Regions from separate parts of the Kitasatospora sp. NPDC059812 genome, predicted to be linked through region 1. Evidence: riboswitches for the same ligand, from Rfam matches in the RefSeq annotation. Region 1 holds a riboswitch; the other holds the start of a gene.
The links. Region 1 has a riboswitch for cobalamin ahead of ACFV6D_RS21860 (prenyltransferase/squalene oxidase repeat-containing protein). Riboswitches for the same ligand answer to the same signal wherever they lie in the genome.

Region 1 (4,548 bases):
CAGACGAAGCCCGGGTAGCGCGGGTGGAAGGTGTACGCGAACCCGGCGCCGGTCAGCGCGGCCAGGCCGCTGGCCGGATCGCCGGGTGCGCAGCCGGTCTGGATGCCGCCGCCGACGGCGGTGGAGTCGACCACGACGGTGACGCCGGTGGTGCCGTCGCAGGCGGCGGCCTGTGCCTGCGGGGCCTGGACGGCGGAGGCGCCGAGCAGGCCGGCGGTGAGGGCAGCGGCGGCGGCGATCGAGCCGAGGGTGCGGCGGGCCGGGCGCGCGGGCGCCAGGGTGTCGGTCATCGGAGCTCTCCTCGCGGGGTCAGCGGGTGGTCAGCGGGTGGTCGCCGGGCAGGCCGGCACGGGCGCGTCCGGGCGGGCACCGGCGGCGGAGAGGGTGGCCAGCGGGGTGCCGGCCAGGCCGAGGACGGCCTGCGCGGTGGCCCGGGCGCCGGTGGCCGGGTTGAAACCGGACGCGTCGTAGGCGACCGCCCCGCGCACGCCCGGGTCCGTGGCGCAGCCCTGCTGGAGCTTGACCAGGCTGCTCCAGCCCTTGAGGCCGGCCCCGAAGCGTCCGCCGGCCAGCAGTGCCTGCGTGGCGAGGCCGGTGGTGTTGGCGTTGGACGCGGCGGCCCCGACGGCCGCGAAGCCGCCGTCGGCGTTCTGGTGGGCGGTCAGCCAGCCGAGCCCGGCGTTGGCCTTGGCGGTGCGGCCGGTCGCGGCGAGGGCCTGTACGGCGAGCGCGGTGGCGTCCGGGTCGCTGGTGCAGGTGGCCTGGCCGAAGGAGACCGGGTAACCGCCTTCCGGGCACTGGCTGTTGGCGAGGAAGTCGACGGCCGCGGCCGGGGCGCCACCGGTCGTGCGGTGCAGGGCGATCAGGGCCAGGGACTGGCCGAAGGCGTTGCTGTAGTCGCCCCACTGCGAGCGGTCGGAGAACCGGCCGTCGGCGGTCTGGAGGGAGCGCAGCCGGGCGGGCAGGTCGACGCCGCCGAAGGCCGTCGGGTTCCCGCCGCGCACCTCGACGGCGAGCAGCAGCTTGGCGGTCGCCCCGGCGTAGGCCTCAGTGGTGCCGTCGCCGAGGTAGCCGCTGATGATCTCGGGCTTGGCCAGCCAGGCGGTGGCCTTCGCGGCGGCCTGGTCGGAGCTGCGCGAGGCGGCGAAGGCCAGTACGGCGTCGATGGTCAGGCCCTGGTCGGGGTAGGCGGTCCCGTTGAAGACGGACTCGAAGTGGTCGCCGTCGACGAGCTGGCGGGCGAGCCAGCCGCCGGCGGCGGCGTCGGGGCGGATCGTCGAGGACGAGGTCGCGGCGGCAGGCGTGGCGTGGGCGGCAGCGGCCGCCGGGAGGACGGTGGCGAGGGCGAGCGCGGGTATCGCGAGGAGGCGCAGGGGGCGTCGGAACGAGGGCACGGTGGGCCTTTCCGGGCCCGCACGCAGGGGCCCGGAGGACGGCGGCACCAGCCGGGGCAGCCCTCGGAGCTCCGGCCCGCAGACCACGACGGGAGGAGGGGACGACACACCTCCGCCGCCGGGTACTCGGGCTCGCCGCCGGCGTGGAGCCGGCGGCCTACCGTTGCGGGTCAGCGCCGGATTCGGACCGGACTTCCCCCAGCGGCGGAGTCACAACTTGACGGCTCATCATGGCGAGACGGAGAAGATCCGGTCAAGGGATCGTCCGTCACATCGCGCCACATCGCGCCGCGAACTGCTCGGACCGTCAGCGGTTGAGGAACTCCGGCGGGCGCTTCTCGGCGAAGGCCGCCATGCCCTCCTTCTGGTCCGCCGTGGCGAACGTGGCGTGGAACAGGCGCCGTTCGAAGCGCACGCCCTCGGCGAGCGTGGTCTCGTACGAGCGGTTGACGCTCTCCTTGAGCATGACCGCCGCCGGGGTGGACATCGCCGCGACGGTCTCGGCCACCGTCAGGGCCTCGGCCAGCAGCTGGTCCGCCGGGACGATCCGGGAGACCAGGCCGGCCCGCTCGGCCTCCTCGGCGCCCATCATCCGGCCGGTCAGGCAGAGCTCCATCGCCTTCGCCTTGCCGACCGCCCGGGTCAGCCGCTGCGAACCGCCGATGCCCGGGATGACACCGAGCTTGATCTCCGGCTGCCCGAACTTCGCGGTGTCCGCCGCCAGCAGGACGTCGCACAGCATCGCCAGCTCGCAGCCGCCGCCCAGCGCGTAGCCCGCCACCGCCGCCACGACGGGCTTGCGCAGCGCGGCGAAGCGGTCCCAGGCGGCGAACCAGTCGCCGAGGTAGGCGTCGACGAAGTCGAGGGACTGCATCTCCTTGATGTCGGCGCCGGCCGCGAAGGCCTTCTCCGAGCCGGTGATGACCAGGCAGCCGATCTCCGGGTCACGGTCGAACTCCGTTGCCGCCTGCACGACTTCGTTCATCAGGAGGGTGTTGAGCGCGTTGAGCGCCTTGGGCCGGTCGAGCGTGATCAGCCCCACCCGGCCCTTGCGCTCGACCAGGATCGTCTCGTAGCCGGTCACTTGCCGTCCTCCCTCAGGGTGGTGATGATCGCCGAGAAGTCCAGGCCGGCACCGCCGTCGGCCTGCGCGAAGTCCGCGTACAGCTGTGCCGCCCTGCGTCCGAGTTCGGTGGGCAGGCCGGCGGCCTCGGCGGCCCCGGCGGCGAGGCCGAGGTCCTTGGCCATCAGGGCGGCGGCGAACCCGGCCGCGTAGTCGCGGTTGGCCGGGCTGGTCGGCACCGGTCCGGGGACGGGGCAGTTGGTGGTGAGCGCCCAGCACTGGCCGGAGGCGGTCGAGGCGACGTCGTAGAGGGCCTGGTGGCTGAGCCCGAGGCTCTCCCCGAGCACGAAGGCCTCGCTGACCGCGATCATCGAGATGCCCAGGATCATGTTGTTGCAGATCTTCGCGGCCTGCCCCGCACCGGGGGGTCCGCAGTGCACGACCTTGCGGCCCATCGCCTCCAGCATGGGTCGGGCCGCCTCGAAGTCCGGCTCGGCGGCTCCGACCATGAAGGTGAGGCTCGCGGCCGTGGCACCGACCACCCCGCCGGAGACCGGCGCGTCCACGGCCCGGTGCCCGGCGTGCACGGCGAGGTCGTGCGCCGCCCGGGCGTCCGCGACGTCGATCGTGGAGCAGTCGACGAAGAGCGTTCCCGGGCGGGCGGCGGGCAGCAGGTCCGCGTAGGCGGCCAGCACGTGCCGGCCGGCCGGCAGCATGCTGATGACGACGTCGGCCTCCCGCACCGCCTCGGTCGCGGACCGCGCCGGACGGACGCCGTTCTCCGTCCGGGACGCCCGGCGCAGTGCCTCGGGCGCCAGGTCGTAGCCGGTCACGGTGTGTCCGGCCGTGGCGAGGTTGGCGGCCATCGGGCCGCCCATGTTGCCGAGTCCGATGAATCCGATGACTCCATTGAATCCGTTGAATCCGTTGCGGTGGGTCACCAGCGCTCCAGGGGTGTGGTGGGGGCCAGGCCGAGTTCCCGGTCGCCGAGCGGGGCGAAGTAGCGGGCCACCGTGGCGGGCTCGACGGCGCTCAGCGTCGACGGGTTCCACCGCGGGGAGCGGTCCTTGTCGATCACCTGGGCGCGGATCCCCTCGGCCAGGTCCGGCGTGGAGAGCGCCGCACAGGAGGTCCGGTACTCCTGGTCGAGGACGGCCTCCAGCGGGCCGAGGGTGCGGGCCCGGCGCAGGGCGGCGAGGGTGGCCTTCACGGCGGCGGGCGAGTTGGCGGCGATCCGGTCCGCGGCCTCCTTGGCCTCCGGTTCGCCGCTGTCCCGCAGGCGGTCGAGGATCTCCTCCACGGTGTCGGCCCCGTAGCAGTGGTCGATCCAGGCCCGCCGGCCGTCCAGCACGCCGGCCGGTGCGGGCCCGACGTTCCGTTCGAGGGCGTCGTGCACGGGGAGTTCGGCGAGGTCGTCCAGCAGCGCGGGCAGCCGCTCGGCCGGGACGAAGTGGTCGGCGAGGCCGCAGAGCAGCGCGTCACCGGCACCGACGGAGCCCGCGGTCAGGGCCAGGTGGGTACCCGACTCGCCGGGTGCGAGGGCGAGCAGGTAGGTGCCGCCGACGTCGGGGACGAAGCCGATGCCGGCCTCGGGCATGGCGATGCGTGTGGTCCCGGTGACGATCCGGACGCTGCCGTGGGCGGAGACCCCGACCCCGCCGCCCATCACGATGCCGCTCATGAGCGCGACGTAGGGCTTGGGGTAGCGGGCGATGCGGGCGTTGAGGCGGTACTCGTCGCGCCAGAACTCCTCCACCGCGCCCGGGTCCGCGCCGGTGGCGGCGCGGTGGATGGCGACGATGTCGCCGCCGGCGCAGAAGGCCCGCTCACCGGCGCCGGTGATGACCACGGTTTCGACCCGCTCGTCCTCCTCCCACGCGTCCAGGGCTTCGGAGATCCTTTGCACCATGCCGTGGGTGAGGGCGTTCAGGGCCGCGGGGCGGTTGAGGACGATCAGGCCGGCCCGGCCCTCGCGGTGGACCAGGACCTCGTCGAGGTCGTTCCCGGCCATCACGCGGCCCCGGTCAGGCCGCGGGCGACGATGACGCGCATGATCTCGTTGGTTCCTTCCAGGATCTGGTGCACCCGCAG
Region 2 (4,548 bases), on a different contig from region 1:
ACAGAGCACCTGCTCGAAGGACTTGACGTCCGAACCGGGGTAGGGCTGGTGGAAGGACATGCCGACGATCCCGGCCGGCCCCCCGCCGTTGTCGGGCAGTTCGGTGGTGGTGCCGTCGCAGTTGTGCTGGACACCGGCCGTGCCGTAGCTGCCGTCGTCGGCGCGCGGGTGGCCGGACCAGACGGCGGAGAGCAGGTCGACGGCGTCGTCGGTGTACTGCCAGCCGGCCCGGCAGGTGGGCCACCGGCCGGCCGAGTAGGAGCGCGGGTCGCCGACACCCCAACCGGTCTGGCCGTAGCCGGGGCCGAGGTCGGTCTCGACGAAGCCGGGCAGCTTGCCGGTGAGGTCGGCGGCCTTCTTGTAGTAGTAGCCGACCTGCTTGGTGCCGCGGTAGTCGCCGTACTCGGGGTTGTTGCGCTCGTTGTGCGCCTCGACGTGCTGGCCGATCACCGTCCCGCCGCTCTGCCCGGTGCGGGCCTGCCCCTCCAGGTCGGCGAGCAGCTGCTGGACGGCCCGGGCGTTCGGCGAGGCCTGCGGGTCCCGGGCGAGCAGGTCCCGGCCGACCTCCGGCGGCAGGGTACGGCCGGAGAAACCGACCGCCACCGGGACGCGGGCGGGCTGTTCGCCGTCGGCCCGGCCGTCGCGCTGCAACAGCGCCACGGCGCCCGCGGCCACCACGACCCCGGCCGCGGCCAGGACGGCGGGCTTGCCGCGCAGGGCTCTGGGCAGGGCCACGGACCGCTCCTCCGGTTGCTCGCCGGCACCGGCCCAGGCGGACACAACCGGAACACTCGTGCGAATGACTGCCCCGAGAGCCTGCCACACTCCCCCGGCCCCGGCGAGCGAACCCGCCGGGGCCGGGGTGTCACGGCGGATCAGCCGGCCGCGGCGGCTCCCGGCGCACCCGGCGCGGCCGCGGACGCGGCCTTGGCGCGCTGGAGCAGCTGGCCCTTCACGTGCTCGCCGAAGCCGGCGGCCGCCGCGGTGGCGGCGGCGTCAGCGGTGTCGCCGCCCTTCGCCGAGCCCTCGACCGTGAAGTAGGCGTACCGGCCCAGGGTGTTGTGCGTGTTGGTGCAGCCCGGCGTGGCGCAGAAGGCCGGCGCGCCCGGCGCGACGGCGCCCTTGAGGTGGCCGGTGTAACTCTTCATCGAGGTCTCGGCCTGGATCTTGTGGTCGAAGACCGCGACGCCGACGGTCACCGCGCTGTCGCCGGAGACGTAGGTCGCCCGGAGCACCTTCTGGCAGCCCTGGTCACCGAGGACCTTGCCGAGCCCGCCGGTCGTCGAGTTCCCGTCCCAGCAGGGCGAGTCCAGCGAGACGAAGGTCCGGTTCCAGGTGGCGCCGTTGACCGTCACCTGGAGTGCGGAGAACAGCGCCCCCGCGTCCTGTGGTGCCGGGTCGGTGGCGGCCTCCCAGATCGGCTTCGACGGGTCGTCCGGCGCGCCGCCCGGGGTGCCGGCGGCACTTGGCGCGGCACTCTGGGCGGCACTCGGTGCGGCACTCGGCGCGGCGGAGGACGGCCGGTTGGAGGCCGAGGCGGTCGGCCCGGCGGTCGGCTTGTCGCCGTCGCCCTTCGTCAGCAGCACCGTCCCGCCCGCGACCAGGCCGCCGACCAGGACGACCGCGACCGCCACGCCGAGGGCCCGCAACCGGCGGCGGCGCTTGTCGTCCGCCGCGTTGCGGTCCGCCAGCGCCTGCCAGTTCGGCTCGGCGCGCTGCGGCGCCTGGGGCTGCGGGTGCGCCTGCGGGTGTCCTTGGGGATGCGCCTGGGGATGCGGCTGGGGGTTCGGCTGCCACTGCGGCGGCAGCTGCTGCCCTGGTTGGCCCGGCGGCGGCAGTGGAGGCTGCCCCGGCGGGCCGGGCTGCGCCACCGGCTGCGCGGGCGGCACCGGAGGCCCGTACGAGGCCGGCGGCGGCCCGAAGCCCCCGCTCGGCGGCAACACCGGACCGGGCACCACCGGCGGCTGCTGACCGTGCGCGTCCCCCGGCCCGGTGGGAGGCGTTCCCTGCGGACCCTGCCCGGGTGCGCCAGTTCCGTCGCTCACGCGCCCCCTCGCTTCGCTCGATGATCGCTTCGCGAAACGCGCCCCTCGGCGCTTCGCTCGCTCATGCGCCCAGATCGTAGGGCATGCCCCCGCCAGCCGGTCCGCCCGGTGACCGTTCCGTATCGAAACCAGGACGCCGGAGCCCGGAACCAGGGCCCCGGGAGCCCGGATCCGAGGCGCCCCAAGGCCACGACCCGCCCCCTCCCAGCACCCCCGGTTATCGCGCCGACACACCGCGCCGTACTACATGTGGGGTCGCATCAGAGAGACACCACAAGATGTATGCTCAATCCTGCTGTCGATGCAGGGGAACCCGGTGCGAATCCGGGACTGCCCCGCAGCGGTGAGCGGGCGGCTCCAGCAGCCGCACCGCGAGTCCGAGTACCTGCCGACGGTGTGCGCACGGGCCCTCCCGCAGAGGCCGCGCCAGCACGAGAACTACCTTCCGGGCCTCGCGGGCGGGCCGGGGACGCCACTGTCGCGCGACGCTTTCTGCGTACGTGCCGTGCTCCCCTGCCCCGAACGGCCCGGTACCCCCCGATCACCGCCGCCGATCGCCGCCAGGAGAGAGCGCCTTGACCACCGCTGCCTCAGCCACCCTGCCCGCCCAGGGCACCGGCCCCGCCCCCACCGACCCGACGGTCTCCGACCCCGGCGGCGCGCTCCTTCGGCTGCTCACCGACCGCAGCGTCGATCTCCCCCAGGTGGACCCCGGCCATGTCGCCGCCGCCGCGCTGCGCGGCCGCCACGCCGGCTCGGACTTCGCCGAGCTGCGCGGGCTGGCCGTGGACGCCGCCGCGTCGATGATCGCCGAGGACCCCCAGTACTCGAAGCTGGCCGCCCGGCTGCTCGCCCTGGAGATCGTCGACGAGGCGAACAGCCAGGGCTCGCGCTCCTTCGCCGCCTCGATCGCCGTCGGCCACGACGAGGGCCTGATCGGTGACACCACCGCCGCCTTCGTCGCCAAGCACGCCGCCGCCCTGGACGCCTTGATCGACGCGCACGGCGACGACCGCTTCGAGTACTTCGGCCTGCGCACCGTGCAGTCCCGCTACCTGCTGCGCCACCCGATCACCCGCAAGGTCATCGAGACCCCGCAGCACTTCCTGCTCCGCGTCGCCTGCGGCCTGGCGGTCGGCGACAGCGAGCAGTCCGTGCGCGAGGTCGCCGAGCTGTACGGCCTGATGAGCCGGCTGGAGTACCTGACCTCCTCGCCGACCCTGTTCAACTCCGGCACCCGGCACCCGCAGATGTCGAGCTGCTACCTGCTCGACTCCCCGCTGGACAACCTGGACTCGATCTACAACCGCTACGCGCAGATCGCCCGGCTGTCCAAGCACGCCGGCGGCATCGGCCTGTCCTACTCGCGCATCCGCTCGCGCGGCAGCCTGATCCGCGGCACCAACGGCAAGTCCAACGGCATCGTCCCGTTCCTGCGCACCCTCGACTCCTCGGTCGCCGCCGTCAACCAGGGCGGCCGCCGCAAGGGCGCGGCCTGCGTCTACCTGGAGACCTGGCACGCCGACATCGAGGAGTTCCTGGAGCTCCGCGACAACACCGGCGAGGAGGCGCGGCGCACCCACAACCTCAACCTGGCGCACTGGATCCCGGACGAGTTCATGCGCCGGGTCAACGCCAACGAGGACTGGTCGCTGTTCTCCCCCGCCGACGTGCCCGAGCTCGTCGACCTGTGGGGCTCCGACTTCGACGAGGCCTACCGCAAGGCCGAGCTGGCCGGCAAGGCCGTGCGCACCATCCCCGCGCAGACCCTGTACGCCCGGATGATGCGCACCCTGGCGCAGACCGGCAACGGCTGGATGACCTTCAAGGACGCCTCCAACCGCGCCGCCAACCAGACCGCGCTGCCCGGCCGCACGGTGCACTCCTCGAACCTGTGCACCGAGATCCTGGAGGTCACGGACGACTCCGAGACCGCCGTCTGCAACCTCGGCTCGGTCAACCTCGGCGCCCACGTCGCCCCCGGGGCCTCCGTCGACGACCTGCTCGGCGCCATGGACTGGGAGCGCCTCGACGCCACCGTCCGCACCGCCGTGACGTTCCTCGACCGCGTGGTGGACATCAACTTCTACCCGACCACCGAGGCCGGCACCTCCAACTCCCGCTGGCGCCCGGTCGGCCTCGGCGTGATGGGCCTCCAGGACGTCTTCTTCAAGCTGCGGATCGACTTCGACTCCGCCGAGGCCGCGCGGCTCTCCACCCTCATCGCCGAGCGCATCATGCTCACCGCGTACGAGCGCTCCGCCGACCTGGCCGAGCAGCTGGGCCGCCACGAGGCCTACGGCGAGACCCGCGCCGCCCGCGGCGAACTGCACATCGACCACTTCCCGACGGCCGCCCCGCAGTGGGCCGACCGCTGGACCGCGCTGCGCGCCCGCATCGCCGAGACCGGCCTGCGCAACTCGCTGCTGCTGGCCATCGCGCCGACCGCGACCATCGCGTCCATCGCCGGCGTCTACGAGTGCATCGAGCCGCAGGTCTCCAA

Region 2: another riboswitch for cobalamin. It lies ahead of ACFV6D_RS25615 (ribonucleoside-diphosphate reductase subunit alpha); the one in region 1 lies ahead of ACFV6D_RS21860 (prenyltransferase/squalene oxidase repeat-containing protein).

What each region holds. Positions count from the first base shown of each region.
Region 1 covers NZ_JBHWIO010000043.1:46,782-51,329, reverse strand. The annotation lists gene ACFV6D_RS21865 (flagellar hook-length control protein FliK) at 1-290, opposite strand, end outside; gene ACFV6D_RS21860 (prenyltransferase/squalene oxidase repeat-containing protein) at 321-1,394, opposite strand; cobalamin riboswitch at 1,494-1,634, opposite strand; gene ACFV6D_RS21855 (enoyl-CoA hydratase) at 1,702-2,478, opposite strand; gene mmsB (3-hydroxyisobutyrate dehydrogenase) at 2,475-3,398, opposite strand; gene ACFV6D_RS21845 (enoyl-CoA hydratase/isomerase family protein) at 3,395-4,468, opposite strand; gene ACFV6D_RS21840 (acyl-CoA dehydrogenase family protein) at 4,468-4,548, opposite strand, start outside.
Region 2 covers NZ_JBHWIO010000057.1:39,116-43,663, reverse strand. The annotation lists gene ACFV6D_RS25625 (glycoside hydrolase family 26 protein) at 1-735, opposite strand, end outside; gene ACFV6D_RS25620 (hypothetical protein) at 876-2,045, opposite strand; cobalamin riboswitch at 2,311-2,453, shown strand; gene ACFV6D_RS25615 (ribonucleoside-diphosphate reductase subunit alpha) at 2,645-4,548, shown strand, end outside.